DNA from 2 places in the Rhizobium sullae genome. Region 1 is predicted to be linked to the other one. Evidence: riboswitches for the same ligand, from Rfam matches in the RefSeq annotation. Region 1 holds a riboswitch; the other holds the start of a gene.

Region 1 (12,073 bases):
CGACTGCCAAGGTCGAAGAGCTGATCCATGAGCTGCGCGAGAACTTCACCATCGTCATCGTGACGCACTCGATGCAGCAGGCGGCCCGCGTTTCGCAGCGGACCGCTATGTTCCACCTCGGCAATCTCGTCGAGGAGAACGACACCGACAAGATGTTCACCAACCCGGACGACCCCCGCACCCAGGATTACATCATGGGCCGCTTCGGCTGAGTTGCGGCGTTCAGGCTATTCAAGGACAATTCCCATGGCATCGACCCATATCTTTTCTGCCTATGACGACGATTTGAAGTTCCTGACCCGCCGCATCTCGGAAATGGGTGGGCTTGCCGAGCAGATGGTGTCCGACGCTGTCCGCGCGCTGGTCAACGGCGATACGGCTCTGGCCCAGAAGGTCATCTCCGACGACGTGATCCTCGATCATGCCGAACGCGAGATCGGCGACAAGGCGGTCGTCACCATTGCCCGCCGCCAGCCGATGGCCTCCGATCTTCGCGAGATCATGGGCTCGATCCGTATCGCAGCCGACCTTGAGCGCGTCGGCGATCTCGGCAAGAACACGGCCAAGCGCGTCATCGCGGTACAAAGCACCGGCGTTCCGCGTAAGCTCGCCCGCGGCCTCGAGCATCTTTCCGAGCTCGCCCTCGTCCAGCTCAAGGAAGTGCTCGACGTCTATACGACCCGTGCCGCCGACAGGGCGAAGTCGATCCGCGAGCGCGACGAGGAAATCGACGCGATGTACACTTCGCTGTTTCGCGAGCTTCTGACCTACATGATGGAAGATCCGCGCAACATCACCAGCTGCACGCATCTTCTCTTCTGCGCCAAGAACATCGAGCGCATCGGCGACCATGCCACCAACATTGCCGAAACGATCTATTACATGGCGACCGGCGCCCAGCCGGAAGGCGAACGTCCGAAGGACGATACTGCCAACACCGTCGGCGCGGTGACGGAATGACAATTCTGAACCCGCCCTCAGGAGACAGAAGCGAATGATCCCGAGAGTTGCAGTCGTTGAAGACGAAGAGGCACTGAGTGTGCTTCTTCGCTATAACCTTGAGGCCGAAGGTTTCGAGGTCGATACCATCCTGCGTGGCGACGAGGCCGAAATCCGGCTTCAGGAGCGCACGCCGGACCTTTTGATCCTCGATTGGATGCTGCCGGGCGTATCGGGCATAGAGCTTTGCCGCCGCCTGCGCATGCGTCCGGAGACCGAGCGCCTGCCGATCATCATGCTGACGGCGCGCGGCGAGGAAAGCGAGCGTGTGCGCGGCCTTTCGACCGGCGCCGACGACTATGTCGTCAAGCCGTTTTCGACGCCGGAGCTCGTTGCCCGCGTCAGGGCGATGCTGCGCCGCGCCAAGCCTGAGGTGCTCTCGACGGTGCTGAAATGCGGCGACATCGAACTCGACCGCGAAACGCATCGTGTTCACCGCAAAAGCCGCGAAGTTCGCCTCGGCCCCACCGAATTCCGCCTCCTGGAATTCCTGATGTCGTCGCCCGGCCGCGTTTTCTCGCGTTCGCAGCTTCTGGACGGTGTCTGGGGCCACGACATTTATGTCGACGAGCGCACCGTCGACGTCCATGTCGGCCGGCTGCGCAAGGCGCTGAACTTCTCCAACATGCAGGATGTCATCCGCACCGTCCGCGGTGCCGGATATTCCATGGAATCCTGATTGCCGCTTCCATTGCCGGGCATAAAAAAACGGGCCTGCGAGGCCCGTTTCCGTTTGTCATTTATCCGGCTCAGTTTGCGCGGGCTGCTGTCCTGCGGCGCTCGTTGACCGGCTGATAGGCAAGGCGCGCATGATAGCTGCAGTAGGGTGAAGAGTCCGGGCTGTCGCAACCGCAGAAGTGGAAATCATCCTTCAGCGGATCGCCGACCGGCCACTTGCAGGTGCGTTCCGTAAGTTCCGTCAGTCCGAGGCGGCGGGAGATCGGCACAACCACGTTTGCGGCCGGACGATAGCTTACCTCCTCCATGAGATCGATTTCGATCTCTTCCTTGAGCATCGTTGCGCCCTGCTGGCGCGTGACGGTGCGGGTCGCGATCCGCGATGCATAGTTCGGTGCGCGCGGAGCCGAGGTATTGCGCTTCGGCGCTCGTGCGGCCGCCGCGGTGCCACCGGCCTTGGCGCGGCCCGGAAGGCTAAGCCTGTGGACCTTGCCGATCACCGCGTTCCTGCTCACTCCGCCGAGCTGCGCAGCGATCTGGCTCGCGCTCAGTCCTTCGGACCAAAGCTTCTTGAGTTTTTCGACTCGCTCGTCTGTCCAGTTCATGCCCTGTCTCCGCCGTTTAGCGTTGTGAAGGCAGAATCCCCCACCCTTGCTCCGGATACATCCGAAGCAGGAAACGCCTGACCAATTGTGGTGACTAGTTCCGCCGCATGCAGTCTAGTAATTGAGTTTTAACCTAGTGTGAGGCTGACTCCGTGACAAGAGTCGCGGGAATCCGGATGAATCGAATTTCAAGTTTTCCCCAACTTGCTTCCCGAGCGAGTCATTTCTGCAACATTAGCTGTTGATAAATGACCTCGTTCGGGGAGGTGGTCCCATGGCGCACGAAGCCCGCAGTTTTGTTGACATCGCGGTGCGAAACGTCAATAGTGGCACTCGCCGCCGAAAGGCGGCATTTTTAATTTTTCGGACCCGGTTTTTAGCCGGAGTCTGGTTGCCCTAACGATGACAGGAGATCGCGCCATGGCTCAAGCCGCGCCGCTATATGACACCTATTCTCGCGCCCCTTTGCGGTTCGAGCGAGGTGAGGGCGTTTGGCTGATCACTGAAGGCGGCGAACGATATCTGGATTTTGGCGCAGGCGTTGCAGTGACTTCCGTCGGCCACGGCAATCCGCATGTCGTCGAAGCCCTGAAGGCGCAGGCCGACAAGGTTTGGCACCTGTCGAATATCTATGAAATTCCCGGCCAGGAAGCGCTTGCCAAGCGGCTGACCGACGTCACCTTCGCCGACAAGGTGTTCTTCACCAATTCCGGCGCCGAGGCGCTGGAATGCGCGATCAAGACCGCGCGCCGCTATCAGTATTCCAACGGTCATCCCGAGCGCTTCCACATCATCACCTTCGAAGGCGCCTTTCATGGCCGCACGCTGGCGACAATCGCCGCCGGCGGCCAGGAGAAGTATCTCGAGGGCTTCGGCCCGAAGGCGCCGGGCTTCGATCAGGTTCCCTTCGGCGATATCGAGGCGGTCCGCGCAGCGATCACCGATGCGACCGCCGGCATCCTCGTAGAGCCGGTGCAGGGCGAGGGCGGGGTCCGTCCGGCGACGAATGAGTTCATGAAGGCGCTCCGCCAGATCTGCGATGAGAAGGGTCTGCTGCTGATCCTCGATGAGGTCCAGACTGGCGTTGGCCGTACCGGCAAACTCTTTGCTCACGAATGGTCGGGTGTCACGCCGGATATCATGGCGGTAGCGAAGGGTATCGGCGGCGGCTTCCCGCTCGGCGCCTGCCTGGCGACCGCGGATGCCGCCTCCGGCATGAAGGCCGGCACGCATGGCTCCACCTATGGCGGCAATCCGCTTGCCATGGCGGTCGGCAGCGCGGTGCTCGACGTCATCCTCGCCGACGGCTTTCTGCAGCATGTCCGCGATGTGGCACTCGTCTTCCGCCAGGGCCTTGCCTCGCTGAAGGATCGCTATCCGGATATCATCGAAGATGTGCGCGGCGAAGGCCTGATGCTCGGCATCAAGGCTGCCGTCCCGTCTTCCGAACTGTTGCAGGCCATTCGTGCTGCTCATCTTCTAGGCATTCCGGCGGGCGATAATGTCATCCGTCTCCTTCCGCCTCTAGTCGTCACGGCGGAGGAAGCCCGCGAGGGCCTTGCCCGCGTCGAGCGCGCTGCCGAAAGCATTCGCGCGGCAAAAACCAGGAAGACGGCTTGAACGGATAACGCCCCTCAAGGCGCATACAGGTAAGAACGACATGGCTTCCCCCAAACACTTTCTCGATCTCTCGGCGGTAACTGCATCCGATCTCAGAGCCATCATGGATGATGCGATCGTCCGCAAGCAGGCCTTCAAGGCGGGCAAAGGCGATAAGCCGCTCGCGGGTAAGATGCTGGCGATGATCTTCGAGAAACCCTCTACGCGCACACGCGTTTCCTTCGATGTCGGCATGCGTCAACTCGGTGGCGAAACGCTTTTCCTCTCCGGCACGGAGATGCAGCTTGGCCGCGCCGAGACGATCGGCGATACGGCCAAGGTGCTCTCGCGCTATGTCGATGCGATCATGGTCCGCACGACGGAGCACCACCGCATGCTGGAGCTCGCCGAACATGCGACGGTGCCGGTCATCAACGCGCTGACGGACGACACGCATCCCTGCCAGATCATGGCAGATATCATGACCTTCGAGGAGCATCGCGGTCCGATCAGGGGCAAGACGATTGCCTGGACCGGCGATGGCAACAACGTACTGCACTCGCTGGTCGAAGGTGCGGCCCGTTTTGGCTATCGCATGAATATGGCTGTGCCTCTTGGTTCCGAGCCCAAGGATCACTATCTCAACTGGGCCCGCAATGAGGGCGCCGAAATCATGCTTGGCCATGACGCCGACCGTGCGGTCGAAGGCGCCGATTGTGTGGTAACCGATACCTGGGTCTCCATGAATCAGGAACATCGGGCCCGCGGTCACAACGTCTTCCAGCCCTATCAGGTCAATTCGGCTTTGATGGCGAAGGCCGGCAAGGATGCATTGTTCATGCATTGCCTGCCCGCCCATCGCGGCGAGGAAGTGACGGATGATGTGATCGATGGCCCGCAATCCGTGGTCTTCGATGAGGCGGAGAACCGTCTTCATGCGCAAAAGTCGATTCTTGCATGGTGCCTGGGCGCGATCTGAACCATACTGGGCGCCACGTCTGGCCTGATGGCCTCGTGGCGGCACGGGCGAAAAGACCTCTGGTCTGCCGCCTGGACTACTAGGAGTAAGACCATGGCAGAAATTGCAAGTGCTCTCGGCGAGTTCGATTTCGCTGGCGATGATCACGTAGTCCCATTTCAGGTAGAAGGCCTCGATGTGCGTGGCCGCGCCGTCCAACTCGGGCCTATGCTGGATGCGATCCTCGCGCGCCATCATTATCCTGCACCCGTCGCCCGGCTGCTTGCTGAAGTTATCGTGCTGACGGTACTTCTCGGGACGTCCCTCAAGTTCGAAGGCAAATTTACGGTGCAGACAAAAGGCGACGGCCCTGTCGATCTTCTCGTTGCCGATTTCTCGACGCCGCAGAATGTGCGCGCCTATGCACGCTTCGATCAGGCCTTGCTCGACAAGGCGGTCGCTGCCGGCGAAACCGAGCCGGAACAGCTTCTCGGCAAGGGCGTGCTGGCTTTCACGATCGACCAGGGCAAGTTCAGCCAGCCCTATCAGGGCATCGTGGCGCTTGACGGCACCTCGCTCGAAGATATCGCCGGCACCTATTTCCGGCAGTCGGAGCAAATCCCGACGCGCGTCCGCCTAGCGGCTGCCGAACTGTTCGATCGCGACCAGGCGGGCCAGCCGCGCCACCGCTGGCGGGCGGGCGGGCTCATTGCCCAATTCTTGCCGGAAGCGCCGGAGCGTATGCGTCAGCCCGACCTCCACGGCGGCGACGGCGATAACGCCGCTCTGGCACACAAGGAAGACGACACCTGGACCGAAGCGCGCGCGCTGGTCGACACCATCGATGCGGACGAACTGACGGATCCGCAGGTCGGCATCGAACGCCTGCTCTTCCGCCTCTTTCACGAGCGCGGAGTGCGTGTTTTCGGTACCCGGGAAGTCATTGATCGCTGCAGTTGCTCGCGCGACAAGATCAAGAACGTGCTGAAGGGCTTTTCTGAGGAAGAGATCGATGCCAGTCAGGAGAACGGCGAGATTGCCGTCACTTGCGAGTTCTGCTCCACGACCTATCGTTTTGAAGTCGTGGAAGTCGCATCGGCTGCCGAGTGATCAGTTCAGCACTCTGAGCAGCCCGGGGGAGTCCAGCGAGAAGGCGGGTATTTCGACATCGAAAAGCTCGCCGTCATCCGTTTCCATCTGGTAATGGCCGAACATGAGGCCGGAGGGCGTATCGAGCGGACAGCCGGATGAGTATTCGTAGGTATCGCCGGGTTCCAGCCGGGGCTGCTCGCCCACGACGCCCGGGCCACTCACTTCGTCCACGATGCCGCTCTGATCGGTGATGTTCCAGTAGCGATTGATGAGCCGCACGGTCAGGTCCGATTTATTGCTGATAACGATCCGGTAGCCCCAGACATAGCGATCGTCGTCCGGATCGGATTGCTCCTCCAGATAAAAGGGCTCGACGACGACTTCGATATCTCGTGTGAGGGCGCGGTACATGCCTTACACCATAGCCAAGATATGTTACCCGTATCTTATGCAGCGCTCGATCCGTCAAGAAACGGCACATGCATCATCCTTCAAACAGCGTGATTACACGTCGTTTCGAACATTAATCCTAATTATCAAAGTTCATTTCCGCATTGAAGCAAGACTCTTGCGCTATTTATTAGGTGGAGCATCCGGCCGGGCCGGCAAGGTCCGGCCGTCGCTATTGCAAGTTCAGGACCTAACCTTTGAAAGAGCCTGAGCGAAATCTTCGATCAGGTCTTCTGCATCCTCGATGCCGAGCGAAAGGCGAACCGTGCCGGCGGAAATGCCGAGTTCCGCGCGCGCTTCGTCGGTCAGGTTCTTGTGCGTCGTGGTTGCCGGATGGGTGATCAGGCTCTTGGAATCGCCGAGATTGTTTGAGATTTTGATGATATCGAGCGCATTTTGCAACGCGAAGGCGGCTTCCTTCCCGCCCTTCAACTCGAATGCGACGAGCGTGGAGCCGCCGGACATCTGCTTGGCGATGATGTCGGCCTGGGGATGGTCCTTGCGCCCCGGATAGATCACGTTTGCCACCTGCCTCTGCTCGGCGAGGAAGTCGGCGATCCTGGCCGCACTTGCCGTCTGCTGCTTGACGCGCAGTGGTAGCGTTTCGATCCCCTTCAGAAGCGTCCAGGCATTGAATGGCGACATCGCCGGACCTGTATGGCGGAAGTAGTCGTGCAGGTTTTCGTCGATCCATTCCTTGTCGGAAAGCACGACGCCGCCGAGGCAGCGGCCCTGGCCGTCGATATGCTTGGTCGCGGAATAGACGACGATATGGGCGCCGAGTTCCAGAGGCTTCTGGAAGAGCGGCGTCGCAAAGACGTTGTCGACGACCACCTTGGCGCCGACCTGATTCGCGAGCTTGGCAACACCTGCGATATCGATCACTTCCAGCGTCGGGTTCGTCGGGCTTTCAAGGAAGAAGACCTTCGTCGCCGGACGGATCGCCTTTTCCCAGTTTTCGAGGTAGCGGCCGTCGATGAGCGTGCATTCGATACCGTATTTCGGCGCCAGCGTTTCGACAACCCACCGGCAGGAGCCGAAGAGCGCACGGGCGGCAACAATATGGTCGCCGGCCTTCAATTGGCAGAGGATCGCCGCGGTGACGGCAGCCATGCCAGAAGCGGTGGCGCGGGCGTCTTCGGCGCCTTCGAGCGCACACATCCGCTTTTCGAACATGTCGTTGGTCGGGCTTCCGTAGCGGGCATAGATAAAGCCGTCCGTCTCGCCCTTGAAGCGGGCTTCAGCCGCTTCCGACGTATCATAGACGAAACCCTGCGTCAGGAAGATCGCTTCCGAAGTCTCGCCATATTGCGAGCGCAGAGTTCCGCCGTGAACGAGTTGAGTTGCCGGGCGCCAAGTCTTGCTCATGCCATCACCACCTTCAAACAACAAAAAAACCGGCCGCAAAAGCAGACCGGTTTCATACCCGGTCTTTTTAGCCACTTCTTTAACGTGGCTGCAAGCCGACCGGCCAAATCACCACGGGATAAAGCTGCAATACTGCTGTTAGCTTCTTGCGTCAATTCCTTGAGTTTGGTTTTGTCGGAAGCGAATTATGGATGGAGCATGATGGCTCGCGAAACTGGAATCTTGGCCGATCGCGCAATAGCCGCGTTGTTTGAAACCGGCCGCCTCACGACGGAGCGGGAACTGGACCGCGATCAGATCCAGCCGGCCAGCCTGGACCTGCGCCTGGGCGCCAAGGCGTTCCGCGTTAGGGCAAGTTTCATGCCGGGTCCATCGCATCTCGTTGCCGATAAGCTCGACCGGCTGAGCCTGCATGTCATCGACCTCTCCGAAGGTGCCGTGCTCGAAACGGGTTGCGTCTATATCGTGCCTCTGATGGAGCGGCTCGATCTTCCGGCTGAAATGTCTGCCTCGGCCAATCCGAAAAGCTCGACCGGCCGCCTCGACATCTTCACCCGCGTCATTACCGACTACGCGCAGGAATTCGACAAGATTCCTGCCGGTTATTCCGGCCCGCTCTATCTGGAAATCAGCCCGCGCACGTTCCCCGTCGTCGTACGCCGCGGCTCGCGCCTTTCGCAGATACGCTTCCGTGTCGGGCATTCCATTCTCGGCGAGCCGGAACTGCAGGCGCTGCATGATGCGGAAACGCTGGTCGCAAGCGCCAAGCCCAACGTTTCCGGCGGCGGCATTGCGCTCTCGATCGACCTGGCTGGCGACAAGGAGGGCTTGATCGGCTATCGCGGCAAGCATCACACGGCCGTCGTGGATGTCGACAAGAAGGCCGAGCACGATATCTTCGATTTCTGGGAGCCGCTTTACAGTCGCGGCAGCAACGAGCTGATCCTCGACCCGGATGAGTTCTATATCCTCGTTTCGCGCGAGGCCGTGCACGTTCCGCCGCACTATGCCGCCGAAATGACGCCCTTCGATCCGCTCGTCGGCGAGTTTCGCGTGCATTACGCCGGCTTCTTCGATCCGGGCTTCGGTCACGCGCCCGCCGGCGGTATGGGCAGCCGCGCCGTCCTCGAGGTCCGCAGCCACGAAGTGCCCTTCATCCTCGAGGACGGCCAGATCGTCGGCCGCCTGGTTTACGAGCACATGCTGGAAAAGCCCGAAAGCCTCTATGGCACCGGCCTTGGATCGAATTATCAGGCTCAGGGCCTGAAGCTCTCCAAACATTTCCGCATCTGAGATGCCTTGACACCGCCATCCATCTGTTGGAAGGCTTCCGTCATTGCGGGTGTAGCTCAATGGTAGAGCAGCAGCTTCCCAAGCTGAATACGAGGGTTCGATTCCCTTCACCCGCTCCAGCTAGCCGATGTGTCCGACCCGGAGACATCGGTAACAGATCGTACCTAAGACATGGGTGACAACCTCGTGCCGAACGGGTTGTCGATGGTTTGCAAGGTCCTCTGCTCCAGGTCGATATATCCCAGATCATACTGCATGAAGCTGACGAGCCAAATACCGTCGTCGACTTCCTTGAGTCCCAGTTTCTGTCCTGCCAGCACGGTCGAGATGTTGACCTTCTTGCGGTAGATGCAGATGCGGCCGCAATTGGTCACCAGCGCATCGCGATCGTGGAAGGGGTAGTCGATCTCCGGCAGGCCCTGATAGGGGCGTGACGAAGCGACGTAGAGATCTGCCGGCACCTTCATGTTGAGCGCCTCGTGCGGCCGCTCCTGATTGAATTCGCTGACGAAAGCGTCGAAGCGGGCCTGCTGCTGGAGGATGTTTTTGCCCGGTGGTCTGGTCGCCTCTTTCTTCAGCGTCAGGTGCATGCGCTCATGCCGGCCGTTTTCTTGGGGACGGCCCGGCCTGATGCGCTCCAGCGTGATCCCGAGCCTCAGCCACCACACCGACAGCTTCGACAGATTGTAGAGCCCGTTGGGGCTGGCGAACGGCAAGCCGTTGTCGCTGCGGATCGCCGTCGGCAGGCCGCATTCGGTAAACAGCCGCCGGAACGCGTCGAAGACAGCCCGTTCTCGTGTCGATTCAAAGGCTTCGCAGGCGAGAAGATAACGTGACGCCTGGTCGGTGACCGTCAGCGGGTAACAGTATCGGCCATCGCCGAGCTTGAACTCGCCCTTGAAGTCGGCACACCACAGATCGTTCGGCAGTAATGCCTGTGACAAGGCTGTCCCTTCGGCTCGATGTCGTTGCCGCTTGCGGGCATGGGCGACCAGACCATGTCGATCGAGAACGGCATGCACCGTACTCTTCGACGGCACGCGCACATCGCCGGCCAGGCGCTTCACCAAAAGCTCCCTGATCTTCCTGGCACCCCAATGCGGCTTGCTCTTCTTGCACGAGACGATCATCGCCTCGACCGGCTCAGGCAGCTGGTTGGCATAACGCACCGGCCGTCGAGACCGATCCGTCAGTGCCTCCAGGCCGTCGTCCTTATAGCGATTGAAGATTTTGTAGCCGGTCTTGCGCGAGATGCCGAATGCACGGCACACATCGCTCATGCCTTCGCCCTCTAATAGCCGGGCGACAAATCGTAGACGTTCCTCCATCACCGAAGTCTCTTTCCACGGCATCAACACCTCCCGCCAAAAAGCGAAAAGTGTCACCCATGTCTCCGGTACAAAACGTCACCTATCTCTCATATGTGGACGGCCCCCTCCCTGCAAGAACTCCTATGATGATTTGATCGAGATCGCTTGCGTTCATATGTCCGGCCTGTTGTTGCGCTCGCACATGAACGCTGGCCAAGATGGGTTCCGCGACGTGAGTTCCAAACAGGTCGGCGACCTTCAACGGCCACTGAGAGATACGGAGTGTCCCACGTCTCGGATCGATCGATCACACCATCTGCTCGTTCCTTGCAAGTTCACGCATCAGATCGGCACGGCAGCATCTGTAACCTGCTAACCTAGACCTGACTGATCTCTCTATGCTGCGCAGGCCAGAGCCGGTCGCGAGCATTACCTTTGTAGTCCTCGCCGGTCACCATTATCTTCCAGGCGATCCGGGCGATCTTGTTGGCCAGCGCGACAGCCACGAGCTTGGGTGGCTTGCGCTTGAGCAACTCGATGAGCCAAGGCGAAGTGCTCTTTCCACGTCCCGCTCTTACCTGTTGAAGCCGCGAGGTCGCACCCACGACCAATGTCTTGCGCAAGGTCTCATCGCCGGCCCTCGTAATGACACCGAGCCTGACTTTGCCCGCAGTCGAATGGTCTCTGGGCGTTAGGCCCATCCAGGCGGCAAACTGCCTTCCGGATGTAAACTGTTCCGGGGCCGGAGCTTTCATCGCCAGCAAGACCGCGCCGATCGGTCCGACACCAGGGATCTTTGCAAGACGGCGACAACATTCATTGTTGCGATACCAGGCCATCAGTTTTGCCTCCACCTCTTTCAGGCGATCCCCCAACTGCGCAAATTCCTCAGCGAGAGACGTAAACAGCTCACGCGCCACAGCCGGAACGCTTTCATCAATCATGATGCGTTCCAGAAGGAGCGGAATATGAGACATGCCTTTGGCCGCCGTCAGCCCGAACTCAGCTGCATAGCCACGAATTGTATTGGCAAGCTGCGTCTGTGCGGCGACAGCGCGCTCGCGCATGCCCACCAGCATCAGCGCGGCTTGCTGATCCGCACTCTTCACCGGAACGAACCGCATCGTCGGACGGCTCATCGCCTCGCATAGCGCTTCGGCATCGGCCGCATCATTCTTGCCGCGCTTGACGTAGGGCTTCGCCAGTTGTGGCGCGATCAGCTTGACCTCATGTCCGAGCCCCGTCAGCAACCGGGCCCAGTGATGCGAAGCGCCGCAGGCTTCGATCGCAATCACGGTCGGTGGGCAATTCGCAAAGAAATCCACCATCTCCTTGCGGCGCATCTTCTTGCGCAAGATCGGTTGCTCGGCGGCGTTTACACCATGCAATTGAAAGACGTGCTTTGACGTATCCATGCCAATACGGATAATCTGATCCACGGACGGCTCCTTCGTTTGAGATCGTTAACGGCTCACTCTGGCACATTTCGATGCCGCTCGGGGGCCGTCCACCCCAACAGGTCGGGCACATGCCCCGCTTCAGAAGAACGGCAATCACATCGCGAAAGCAGGTGCTTTCGTCTACGATCTGCTCCCGCTGATGAAGGCGCATGACCGACTTCTGGCGCACTTTTATGGCCGGTGGTGCGGCCCGGCGCATATTTCCCAATACGGATGACTCTGATACACCATCGCCAAGCGGCGATGCCCCGACCCTAACCC
Region 2 (12,073 bases), 850 kb from region 1:
CCAAGCCCTTGAGGACCGACCATCTCTCGCCTGAAGCAGAAGCGGCAATAGACCGGGCAGACGTGCACGGCCTTCAGCAGCACGCGATCCGGATAGCGGTGCACGATGCCCTCAACCGGGCTGTGCGCATGATCGCCGATCGGGTCGGCGCGCTCTTCAGGTGTTGCAATAAGCTCGGCTATATCGGGCACGAATTGACGCGCGATCGGATCGGCCGCATCGGTCCGATCGATTAGCTTGGTAACGGTGGGCGTCAGAGCGATCGCATATCGTGCGGCCACCTCTTCCAATGCCTGCCGATCGCGATCGGATACCAACCCGGCGTTCGCCAGGTCATCGACGCTTTTGATCGGCCGGACGATATTCATCGACCGTACTCCGCAACCGGCGTCCAGAGCACCTGGTCGATACGCGATGCGCCCGTTGCCAGCATCACTAGCCGATCGAAGCCAAGCGCAATGCCGCTTGCCTCCGGCATGATCGAAAGCGCATCAAGGAAATCCTCGTCGAGCGGGTAGCGTTCACCGTATATGCGCGCTTTCTCAGCCATCTCGATCTCGAAACGGCGGCGTTGTTCTGCCGCATTGGTAAGTTCGCCGAAGCCGTTCGCCAACTCGACACCGCAGGCATAGAGCTCGAAACGCTCCGCAACTCGCGGATCGCGCGCCGAGGGACGGGCAAGTGCGGCCTCGGAAACCGGGTACTCGTCAAGAATGGTCACCCGCCCGAAACCTAAGTGCGGCTCTATCTTTTCAACAAGCGCGCGGCTGAAAAGATCAGCCCAGCCGTCGTCGGCAGAAACGCGGATGCCATTCCGGCGCAGTTCGGAGGCCAAATACTCCCGGTCCGTCGATCCATCTGCGGCGATCGACGCCAGCAGGTCAATGCCTCCATAGCGCTCGAACGCCTCTGCGACACTGATGCGTTCAGGCCCAGCAAAGGGGTCGGTCTCGGCGCCCTGGTAGGTTAGCTTCGGCGTCTTGATGGTTTCGGCGGCCAGCGCCAGAAGCCGCACGCAATCCATCATCAGCGTCTCGTAGCTTTCGCCGGCACGATACCATTCCAGCATCGTGAATTCGGGATGATGCAGCGGGCCGCGCTCGCGGTTGCGATAGACATGCGCGAAGCAGGCAATGCGCTGCTCGCCGGCTGAGAGCAGCTTCTTGCAGGCAAATTCCGGCGAGGTGTGCAGGTAGAATGGCGTCGCCTGCCCGTCTGTCGTCAGCGCCTCGGTTGCAAAAGCGTGCAGATGCGCCTCGTTTCCCGGCGAAACCTGCAGTGTCGCCGTGTCAACCTCTATGAAATCCTCGCGAGCGAAGTAGCCGCGCAGCGCCCCCTGGATTGCATTCCGCCCGATCAGGAAAGGGCGGCGATCCGCATGGACGCTCGGCGTCCACCAGGGAGACGCTTTGGCGCTAACAAGGTTCATACTCAGCTTTCTTCGTCTAGCCAGCCAATGCGAGGGCTGGCCTTTTGCCGGATTTTAGGTTAGTTGCGCCCCAACGAAAAACAATGTGCGTCATCGAGGCCCTTTCGACAGTCCCTCTACGACGCCAAAAGCCGAGTTACAAGGAAGTCTTATGGTCAAGGTCATCGCCTCTTCGGTCCGCAAGGGCAACGTTCTCGACGTAGACGGCAAACTCTATGTCGTTCTCACCGCGCAGAACTTCCACCCTGGCAAGGGCACGCCAGTCACCCAGGTGGACATGCGCCGGATCGTTGATGGCGTAAAGGTGTCCGAGCGCTGGCGCACGACAGAGCAGGTCGAGCGCGCCTTCGTCGAAGACGTGAACTTCCAGTTCCTTTACGAAGACGGCGAAGGCTTCCACTTCATGAACCCGGCGAACTATGACCAGGTTGTCGTCGACAATGAAACGATGGGCGACCAGAAGGCTTACCTCCAGGAAGGTATGACGTGCGTTCTGTCGATCCATGAAGGCATTCCGCTGGCGATCCAACTGCCGCGCCACGTCACGCTCGAGATCGTCGAGACGGAACCGGTCGTCAAAGGGCAGACGGCGTCTTCCTCCTACAAGCCGGCAATGCTTTCGAACGGCGTGCGCACCATGGTGCCGCCGCATATCAACGCCGGCACCCGCGTCGTTGTCGCAACGGAAGACAACTCCTACGTCGAACGCGCCAAGGATTGATCCTTCGGACATGTCAGACAGAGAGGCCGGCCTGACGCCGGCCTTTTTTGTTGGGCTCAGAGGTGAGGATTACGCGGCCGGTATTTCTTGACGAGCTGCTGGTTGACGGCAGCAGCCCCCGGCATGTTGGCACTGAGATAGACCGGTGCATCGCCGGACTTCGAAAGCTCCGCCGCGACTTCCGCAAAGATCGCGTTCAGCACCGTTGCTCCGACTGCCGTCGACACCGGGCCGACCTTGAGGCCGCTTCCAGCCAGATCGAGCACGGCATCGCCGGGCGGAAGGCCGTTGTCCAGCACTACATCTGCGATATCCGCGAGCCGGCGGCGGCCGTTGGCAATCGCGCTTGAATAGGCAAGCGAGGTAATGGCAATCACCTTGGCGCCGATCTCGCGGCCATAATCCGCAGCCTCGATCGGTGCGGCATTCACGCCCGAGTTCGAAGCAATGACGATGACATCGCCCGGTTGCATGCCGTAGCGCTCCAACACCGGGCGGACGAGACCCTCTGTGCGCTCATAGACTGAGCTGATCACCGCCCCCTCGTGCAGCATGGCAGAGCCGACCAGAACTGGCACGGTGAAGGCCAGACCGCCGGCGCGATAGTGCACCTCCTCAGCCAGCATATGCGAATGGCCAGTGCCGAATACATAAACGCGCTTGTCGTTACGTGCCGCATCGAGGATTGCTGCGGCCGCCTTCGCCATCGGTTCTTCAAGACTTTTCTTCAAAACCTCCAAACGGCCGATCAGATTGGAAAAGTAAGCATCCGTAACCTCGGTCATGGCATTTCCTTCACTTCAGGCCGCTTCGCCGCCGATCCAAGTGGCAGTAACTTCGATCGCATCCGTCAGATGCACGAGATCGGCGCGCGCTCCCGGCGAAAGATGGCCATAATCATCGAGCCGGAGAGAGCGGGCCGGATAAAGCGTTGCCATGCGCAGTGCCTCGGAAAGCGTCAGATCGAGATAGGTGACGCCATAGCGGATGGTCGACGCCATATCGACGTCGGATCCGGCAAGCGTTCCGTCCGAAAGCACCAGCTTCGAGCAGAAGCCCCCCTTCTCACGCCGCACGGTGCGGCCGTTCAATGTGAACGTATCTTTTTCGGATCCAACCAGCGACATGGCGTCCGTCACGAAGAAGAGCTTACCCTCCCCGCGCTTGGCACGAAGTGCCGTGCGCAGCGCTTTCGGATCGACATGGTGGCCGTCGGCGATGATGCCGCACCACGTCGACGGATGGTCGATCGCGGCCCCGACCAGACCGGGCGCGCGATGGCCCATCTGGCTCATGGCGTTGAAAAGATGAGTGACGCCGCGCGCACCGGCATCGAACCGCTCTTCCGCGGCTTCGCTGGAACAATCCGAATGACCGATGCTAACGATGACGCCGGCTTCGCTCAGTTCGCGAACCTGCGCGACCGTCACCTGCTCGGCCGCCATCGTCACGAGCAGCGTACCGATGGCCTCGCGGGCTCGGATTAAGGCTTTGACATCCATGTCTTCGACCGGGCGCATCAGTTCGGCAAGATGCGCACCTTTACGGGCGGGTGCCAGATGCGGACCTTCCAGATGAAGACCGGCCACGCCGCGGTTGGTTTTGACCGCATCCTTCGCGGCCTCGATCGCCGCCGCCGTCGCCTCTGCCGTATCGGTGATCAGCGTCGGCAGCAGTGCCGTCGTGCCGTAACGCCGGTGCCCCTCGGCGATGATATGCATTGACGATGCCGACGGCTCATCGTTCAGCATACGCCCACCGCCGCCATTCACCTGCGCATCGACGAAACCTGCCGAAAGCACGCCGCCGTCAAGCAAGATCGTCTCGCGCTCGGGCAATCCGTTACGCGGAACGATGGCCTCGACCCGGCCATTAGTAACGATCAGCGCTCTTCCGTCGTGGAACCTCTCGCCGTCGAAGATGCGGGCACCGGTGAAAATCTTGCGGGGCATCATATCGTCTCCGTGACTTTGAGCAGGTTCGCCGGCTTATCCGGATCGAAACCCTTGCGACGCGTAACCGACTCGATCAGGCGATAGTAGACGAGAAGCGACACCAGCGGATCGAGCAGGCCGTTGCCCGTCGTCGGCACGCGCAGATTGACGCCGGAAAGCGGTTGCGCCGAAAACGGCACCGTCGTTGCGCCGAGCTTCTGCAACCGTTCCAGCGCCTGAGCGTTGTTGGCATAGGCCGCATCGTCGGGCATGAAGGCGACGATCGGGAAACCCGGCTGTACGAGTCGCATCGGGCCATGCATCAGTTCGGCCAGCGAGAAGGCTTCCGCGTGAAGGCCGGACGTTTCCTTGGCTTTCAGCGCGGCCTCAAGCGCGATCGCGAATGCCGGACCGCGGCCTGCTATATAAAGCGAGGTCGCATCGAAGAGCACGTCTTCTGCCGCACCTGTATCGATACCCACAGTCGCCGATAGAGCCTCAGGCAATTTCTCCAATGAAGCTTGCAGATCAGCCTTGCTGCCAATCGCAGCCGTCACGCCGGCAAGCGCTGCGACCGAGGCAATGAACGACTTGGTCGCGGCAACGCTCTTTTCCGCACCCGCATTGAGGTCCAGAACGATATCCGCCTGCTTCGCAAGCGGGCTGTCAGTGACGTTCACGACGGCGATCGTCTTCGCGCCGCCGCGTTTGGCGGCTTCCTGAAGGGCGACGATATCCGGGCTGGCGCCCGATTGCGAAACCGTGAAGTGAACGCCACCCTTCAGCTGCAGAGGTGTACCATAGACAGACGCGATCGATGGGCCGATCGAGGCCACGGGAACACCGGTGGTGATTTCAAAGAGATACTTGAAGAAGGTTGCGGCATGGTCCGAAGAGCCGCGCGCGGCCGTCGTCACCACGCTCGGACGAGCCGAGGAAAACAGCTTGGCGATCTCGGCGAACACCGGCTTTTCCTTTTGAAGCAGCGAGGCGACCACGTCCGGCGACTGACCCGCCTCCTGCAGCATCAGCGACTGGTTCTCACTCATAGGTCATCTCCAATTCTCAGTTCGGCTACGAAATCATAGGCATCGCCGCGGTAATGCGAGCGGGTGTATTCCACGACCCGCTGATCTTCCAGGCGGGAAATCCGTTCGATCAAAAGCGCCGGCGCACCGGTCTTCACATTCAGCATCGAGGCCGAGGAAGGGTCGAGCGTCACGGCGGTTAGCCGCTGCAGAGCACGCACCGGCTTGTGGCCGCTTGCCGCCAGCGCATCATAAAGCGATCCCTCGCCGCCGGCATTGTTGCCGAGGAACTTGACCGGCACAACCGCCCGTTCGATCGCCAGCGGCAAGCCATCCGCAAGGCGCAAACGATCCAAGCGCAGAACGGTCTCATCCTGCCCCAAACCGAGGAGGAAGGATTCTTCCGGCGACGGCGAATTGATCGTACGGGACAGTATCCTTGCCGCCGGCGAACGGCCACGTGACCGCATATCGGCCGAGAAAGACGAAAGACGCCAGAGCGGCTGCTCCATGCGCTCGACCTTGCTGGAAACGAAAGTACCGCTGCCGTGTCGCGACTCCAATGCACCGGAACTCATCAGATCACGATAGGCGGTCCGCACTGTCACGCGGCCAAGCTTCAGGGCCTCGGCGAGGTCACGCTCTCCGGGAAGAGGCGCCCCCGGCTTAAGAAGGCCTTCCTGAATGAGGCCCGTCAAAGCCAGCGCCAACCGCTTGTACAGCGGTCCCGCCATCACGTCATCGCGCAGACCGCGGGCATTGAGCTCCGCTACCAGACTGGTTCTATCCATGGATAGGCAATAGAACCTATTTAGAACCACTTTTCAAGTTGAATCTATATAGGCAAAATAAAACCCTCGTGACGGGCACGAGGGTTCAAGGGCGAGGCAATATCCCCGCAGAGATCAGCTCTTCGTGAAGATGTAGTCCGTCTCCTGCCGCAGCACGTCGCCTGGGCGCAGCACCGCATTCGGGAAGCCTTCGTGGTTGATTGCATCCGGCCAGACCTGCGTTTCAAGGCAGAAACCGGCAAAGGGCCCGTATTTCCGGCCGCCGATGCCCGGTACCGCAACGTCGAGCTTGAAGCCGGCATAGAACTGCACTCCCGGTTCAGTAGTCCGAACCTCCAGCGAGACACCTGAATTGACGCTGCGTGCCAGTACGACGGAGCGCTTTGCCATGCGTTCCGTCGAAAGGCAGAAATTATGATCGTAAAGCGCCTGCTCTCCACCTTCGAGCCGCTTCATCGGCGCCATTTCGCGGAAATCGAACACCGTGCCTTCGACGGGACGGACCTCGCCGGTCGGAATCTGCTTGTCATTGGTCGGTAGATAATGATCGGCAGCGATCATGATGTCGTGGCCGAGCGCATTCTCGCGGCCGTCGAGGTTGAAATAGGCATGCTGGCAGACATTGGCGAGCGTCGGCTGGTCGGTGGTCGTTTCATAGAGAACCGAGAACTCGCCATTGCCATGGACCCGGTAAGTCGCTTGGACCGTGCAATTGCCCGGATAGCCGGCGCGGCCGTCCGGGTCGACAATCTTCAGCACGACGCGATCGACCTCATGCTCGACGATCGTCCAGTTGCGCTTGGCGATATTGTCGCTTCCGCCATGCAGATGCGAAACGCCCTTTTCGTTGAGTTCGAGCTGATAGGCCTTGCCATCGAGCATGAATTTGCCATCGCCGATGCGGTTGGCGCAGCGGCCGGGCGTCGCGCCGAAATAGGCGGAATGGGCCGGATAGCTGGCAAAGTCCTCGAAGCCGAGCAGGAGAGGGGCATCATGCCCATCGAGCCGGAGATCCTGTATGACCGCACCCCAAGTCATGATCTTGGCGGTGAGACCACCGCCCTTGATCTCGACGCGATAGACGGTTTTGCCGTCCTTCGCCGTTCCGAAAACTTCCCGTTCGAGCTTTTCTGACATGGTCCGCCATTCCCAAATCTGTGTTGATTTCAGGTCGCGAACCTGCCCCCATTTGCCAAGGACCGCAACCACCAAGCACAAAAAGAAACGCTGCAGCCGCAAGGTCAGCGGCGGCTGCAGCTCAGATTTTTGTGCCGATTTCGTCGAGATTATAAGGCGTCGTCTGGTAAATCTCGTTGATCCAGTTGCCGAAGAGCAGATGCGCGTGGCTGCGCCAGCGGTTCTGGGGTGCGAGCGACGGATCGTTATGCGGGAAATAATTGTGCGGCATCTTGATCGGCACCCCGGCATTCACGTCGCGGAAATATTCGTCCGAAAGCGATGTGGAGTCGTATTCCACATGGTTGAACATGTAGAGCCGCTTGCCTTTTTCCTCGTGCGCGAGACACACGCCCATCTCATCGGATTCCATGAGGATTTCGAGGTTTGCGGATTTTTCGATATCGGCGCGCCGGACCTCGGTCCAGCGTGAAACCGGCACCTCGAAATTATCGGAAAAGCCGTTGAGGTAGACAGATGAGGGCTTGAGGTTCTTGTGACGATAGACGCCGAAGGCCTTTTCCTTGAGCTCGTATTTCGGGACCTTGTGGAAATGGTAGATCGCCGCCATTGCGCCCCAGCAAACATTCATGCTCGAATGAACGTTCGTCTCGGTCCAATCGAAGATCTGCTCCATTTCTTTCCAATAGGTCACGTCCTCGTAAGGCAGAGCCTCGATCGGTGCGCCGGTGATAATGAAGCCGTCGAACTTGCGATGCTTTACCTCTTCCCAGGTCTGGTAGAAGGCAAGCAAATGATCTTCGGACGTATTCTTGGCCCTATGGTTTCCAATGCGGACCAGCGAGAGCTCCACCTGCAGCGGCGAAGCGCCCACGAGGCGTGCCATCTGCAACTCCGTCTTGATCTTGTTCGGCATGAGATTGAGAAGCCCGATCTGCAAAGGGCGGATATCCTGACGGATCGCCGCCGTTTCGGTCATCACTCGCACGCCCTCATGAACGAGAGTTTCGAAAGCGGGCAGGGTATCGGGGATCTTGATAGGCATTGCGGTCACTCGATCAAACAAAGGTACCGGCAAACAAAAACCGGCGGCGAAAGAATCGCTACCGGTCCGCACGCGGCCCTTTAGCGATTTATTTAACGTGGCTGCAAGCCGGCCGGCCAAATCACCACGGAGCACACTAAATAGCGCTGGAGCCCACGCGAATCAATCGCGATTCTCGAAGTGGCGCGTTGAACCAAGGTAACTCACGCGTTAATGACTGGTAGAATCTGTTGATAGACAGGGCGCGTCACCATGTTAATCAAAGATCATGGTTCGCATGGAAGAGCATAATGGCAGACGACGTCAAAGTCAGACCGAGCATTCAAGGACAGGATAGGGTAGGTTACGATCTGAGCCTCGGATATCGCCTGAAGCTGATGTTTGCGGCATTCTGGAATTCGAAGGTCCGCAGCAAGATCGTACTTCTCGCGCTGATTCTAGTTGCTGTGATTCTGGCGACCGCTTATGGCCAGGTTATCTTGAATCGCTGGAATGCGCCGTTCTACGATTCCCTACAACGCCGGGACGTCACCGAATTCTTCCATCAGCTTGAGGTTTTCGCACTGATTGCCGGTTCACTGCTGCTCCTGAACGTCGGCCAGGCGTGGCTCAATCAGATGACCGCGCTTTACATGCGCGAAGGGTTAACCCGCGATCTCGTGGATCAATGGCTGAAGCGCAAGCGTGCGCTGCGCCTCGCTTCAACCGGCCTGATCGGCGTCAATCCGGACCAGCGATTGCATGAAGACGCCCGCAATCTTGCGGAAAGCACGACCGGCCTCACGCTCGGCCTCCTCCAGTCGACGATCCTGCTTGTCAGCTTCATCGGCGTTCTCTGGGAGCTTTCGAGCGGCTTCGTCTTCCATTTCCGCACCTATGCCTTTGCCATCCCAGGATATATGGTCTGGGCCGCGATCTTTTATGCGGCGTCCGCCTCGATTCTCAGCCAGATCGTCGGCCGGAAATTGGTGAGGCTGAACGCCGACCGCTTTTCCAAGGAGGCGGAGCTTCGCTTTTCGCTGATGCATGCCAACGAAAATATGCCAGCGATTACCGTTGCCCGCGGCGAGGAAAACGAACGTGAGCGGATCAATGGAGACATCACCTCGGTACTCGCCATCCTGAAGCGCCTGACGATGGCGACCACCAACCTCACCTGGGTTTCGGCCGGCTACGGCTGGCTGGTCATCGTCATTCCGATCATCGTTGCCGCTCCCGCCTATTTTTCGGGAAGCCTGACCTTCGGTGAACTGATGATGTCCGTCGGCGCCTTCAACCAGGTGAACACCGCACTGCGCTGGTATGTCGCCAATTTTGGTCCGATTGCCGAATGGCGTGCCACGTTGATGCGCGTGACTGATTTCCGCCACGCCTTGCAGGGCATGGACGAGCCGCTCAATCCGAAGAATGCGATCGCCTACGAGGATAACGCGGATACGCTGACCCTCAGGAATGTCACGATCGCAGCCAAGCTCGGCGAGGAGATCGACGAGTGCGGCGGCTTTGCCGTTCGCGAGACGGATGTCACGATCAGGGCTGGCGAGAAGGTCATGATCAATGGCGATCACAATGTTAATCGCAAACTGCTGTTCCAGGCGCTCGCCGGCCTCTGGCCCTGCGGCCACGGCAAGATAGGGCTGCCTCCTGCCAAGGACATTCTCTTCTTTCCGCAGGTAGCCTATGTACCGGGCGGCACGCTACGCGAAGCGCTGTCCTTCCCGGAGCCGGCGACCACCTACAATAAGGAAGATGTTGAAACAGCACTTGAAAAAGCCGGCCTTGGTCACCTCGTCACACGTCTCGATACACGAGCCCGCTGGGACAAGGTGCTGGATTCCGACGAGCAGAAGGCGATCGGCTTTGCCCGCCTGCTGCTCGTTCGCCCGCGCTGGATCATTTTCGATGAAGTGCTGGAAGGGCTTGAACTGGAATGGCAATCAACGCTGATTGAGGTACTAACGATGCTGTCCGGGTCCACCATGATCTATATCGGAAGATCCGACGCTTACCTCGAAGCGTTCAATCCGCGCACCTTGCATTTGCACCCGCTGGCGGCAAAAATCGAGCAACCGACTGTTCCAAAGACCGGGACTGGCACAGCGCATGCACCGGCTCCTGCCCTTTGAATAGTTGGTTAACATCTGCCACATGAAACAGTAAGGCGCACTTTCCTATCAGCCTTCCAGCTCTTCGCGCAGCATTTCGAGCTCCAGCCATTCCTCTTCCATTGTCGTCAGGCTGTCGCGTAGCTTTTCCATCTCCGCCGCAAACCGATTGAAGGTGGCGGGATCCTTGCTGAATAGATTGGGGTCTGCCATCTTTTCTTCGCGCTTTGCGATTTCAGCTTCTGCTTTGGCTATCTCCTTCGGCAGGTTTTCGAGGGCGAATTTCTGCTTGTAGGAGAGCTTGACCTTGCCCTTCGAGGCGTCTGCTGCAGGTGTCGTGGGCTCAGCTCTCGGCTTTTCCGCGGCCTTTTCGGCCCTCCTTCGCTCCTCCATTGCGCCCTTGCGCTGGGCAAGCATGTCGGAATAGCCGCCGGCATACTCGATCCAGCGCCCATCGGGCGCATCGGGAACGGTGGGTGCAATGGTCGATGTCACCGTACGGTCGAGAAAATCGCGGTCGTGGCTGACGACGATGACGGTGCCGGGGAACCCGGCCACGATTTCCTGCAGCAGGTCGAGAGTCTCGAGATCGAGATCGTTGGTTGGTTCGTCGAGGATCAAAAGGTTGGTCGGCCGAGAGAGGATGCGCGCCAGCATCAGCCGCGCGCGCTCGCCGCCCGACAAGTTCTTGATCGGCGTGCGCGCCTGTTCCGGCTGAAAGAGGAATTCCTTCATGTAACCGGTCACATGCCGCTGCTCGCCGTTCACCAGCAGGCTCTCGCCGCGCCCGTCTGTCAGGTAGTTCGCGAGCGTATTCTCTGGATCGATATCGTCGCGCTTCTGGTCGAGTGTTGCAATTTCGAGGTTGGTGCCGAGCTTCACCGTGCCGCTATCCGGCGCGAGCTGTCCCGTCAGCATCTTCAGAAGCGTCGTCTTTCCCGCACCGTTTGGCCCGACCAGGCCGATGCAATCGCCGCGATGGACGCGGATCGAAAACGGCGCCACGATCAAACGGTGGCCGAAGGTCTTGGTAATCTTCTCTGCTTCGATCACGAGTTTGCCGGATTCCTGCGCGTCGGACACGGCAGCCTGCACAGTTCCCTGTGGCCCCTTGTGGCCCCGATACTGGGAGCGCATGGTTTGCAGTTCGCCGAGGCGGCGCATATTGCGCTTGCGCCGCGCCGTCACGCCGTAACGCAGCCAATGCTCCTCGCGCTCGATCGCCTTACCAAGTTTGTGTTGTTCCAGCTCTTCCGCCTCAAGCACTTGATCGCGCCAGGCTTCGAAATGCGCAAAGCCACGGTCGAGCCGCCGCGACGTGCCGCGGTCGAGCCAGACGGTCGCGGTCGAGACCTTTTCGAGGAAACGACGGTCGTGGGAAATTAGGACCAGCGCGCTCCGGCTTTTCTGAAGTTCACCTTCCAGCCATTCGATAGTCGGAAGGTCGAGATGGTTCGTCGGCTCATCAAGTAGGAGAATATCCGGTTCGGGCGCCAGCACGCGGGCAAGCGCGGCCCGTCGCGCTTCGCCGCCAGAGAGGTTGTTCGGGTCCTCTTCGCCGGTGAGGCCGAGATGCGAGAGAAGGTAGGCCACGCGATAAGGATCATCGCCCGGTCCGAGACCGGCTTCCGCATAAGCTTGCACGGTCTTGAACCCCGCAAAATCCGGAGCCTGCTCCAGATAGCGCACCGTCGAGGACGGATGGCGGAAAACCTCGCCCGATTGCGCTTCAACGATCCCGGCCGCGATCTTCAGAAGGGTCGATTTGCCCGAACCGTTGCGGCCGACCAGACAGATCTTGTCGCCGGACTCGACTTGCAGGTTCGCGCCGGCCAAGAGAGGCGTGCCGCCGAAGTTCAGGAAGATATCATCGAGTTTCAGGA

Evidence for each region. Region 1 has a riboswitch for S-adenosylmethionine ahead of N2599_RS00760 (O-succinylhomoserine sulfhydrylase). Riboswitches for the same ligand answer to the same signal wherever they lie in the genome.
Region 2: it holds a riboswitch for S-adenosylmethionine, as region 1 does, so the genes downstream of both, metA (homoserine O-acetyltransferase MetA) here and N2599_RS00760 (O-succinylhomoserine sulfhydrylase) in region 1, are expected to answer to the same signal.

Annotation. Positions count from the first base shown of each region.
Region 1 is NZ_CP104143.1:147,648-159,720, forward strand. It holds gene pstB (phosphate ABC transporter ATP-binding protein PstB) at 1-212, shown strand, start outside; gene phoU (phosphate signaling complex protein PhoU) at 247-960, shown strand; gene phoB (phosphate regulon transcriptional regulator PhoB) at 995-1,678, shown strand; gene N2599_RS00735 (GcrA family cell cycle regulator) at 1,749-2,282, opposite strand; gene N2599_RS00740 (aspartate aminotransferase family protein) at 2,703-3,902, shown strand; gene argF (ornithine carbamoyltransferase) at 3,943-4,860, shown strand; gene N2599_RS00750 (Hsp33 family molecular chaperone) at 4,954-5,949, shown strand; gene apaG (Co2+/Mg2+ efflux facilitator ApaG/CorD) at 5,950-6,342, opposite strand; gene N2599_RS00760 (O-succinylhomoserine sulfhydrylase) at 6,565-7,749, opposite strand; SAM riboswitch at 7,796-7,874, opposite strand; gene N2599_RS00765 (2'-deoxycytidine 5'-triphosphate deaminase) at 7,948-9,042, shown strand; tRNA gene N2599_RS00770 (tRNA-Gly) at 9,088-9,161, shown strand; gene N2599_RS00775 (IS481 family transposase) at 9,207-10,394, opposite strand; gene N2599_RS00780 (IS110 family RNA-guided transposase) at 10,730-11,791, opposite strand.
Region 2 is NZ_CP104143.1:3,435,993-3,448,065, forward strand. It holds gene N2599_RS17210 (lysine-2,3-aminomutase-like protein) at 1-368, opposite strand, end outside; gene epmA (EF-P lysine aminoacylase EpmA) at 365-1,429, opposite strand; gene efp (elongation factor P) at 1,581-2,150, shown strand; gene N2599_RS17225 (SIS domain-containing protein) at 2,207-2,935, opposite strand; gene nagA (N-acetylglucosamine-6-phosphate deacetylase) at 2,951-4,102, opposite strand; gene N2599_RS17235 (SIS domain-containing protein) at 4,102-5,133, opposite strand; gene N2599_RS17240 (GntR family transcriptional regulator) at 5,130-5,903, opposite strand; gene N2599_RS17245 (aldose epimerase family protein) at 6,018-7,040, opposite strand; gene metA (homoserine O-acetyltransferase MetA) at 7,162-8,085, opposite strand; SAM riboswitch at 8,146-8,223, opposite strand; gene N2599_RS17255 (ABC transporter ATP-binding protein/permease) at 8,376-10,211, shown strand; gene N2599_RS17260 (ATP-binding cassette domain-containing protein) at 10,260-12,073, opposite strand, start outside.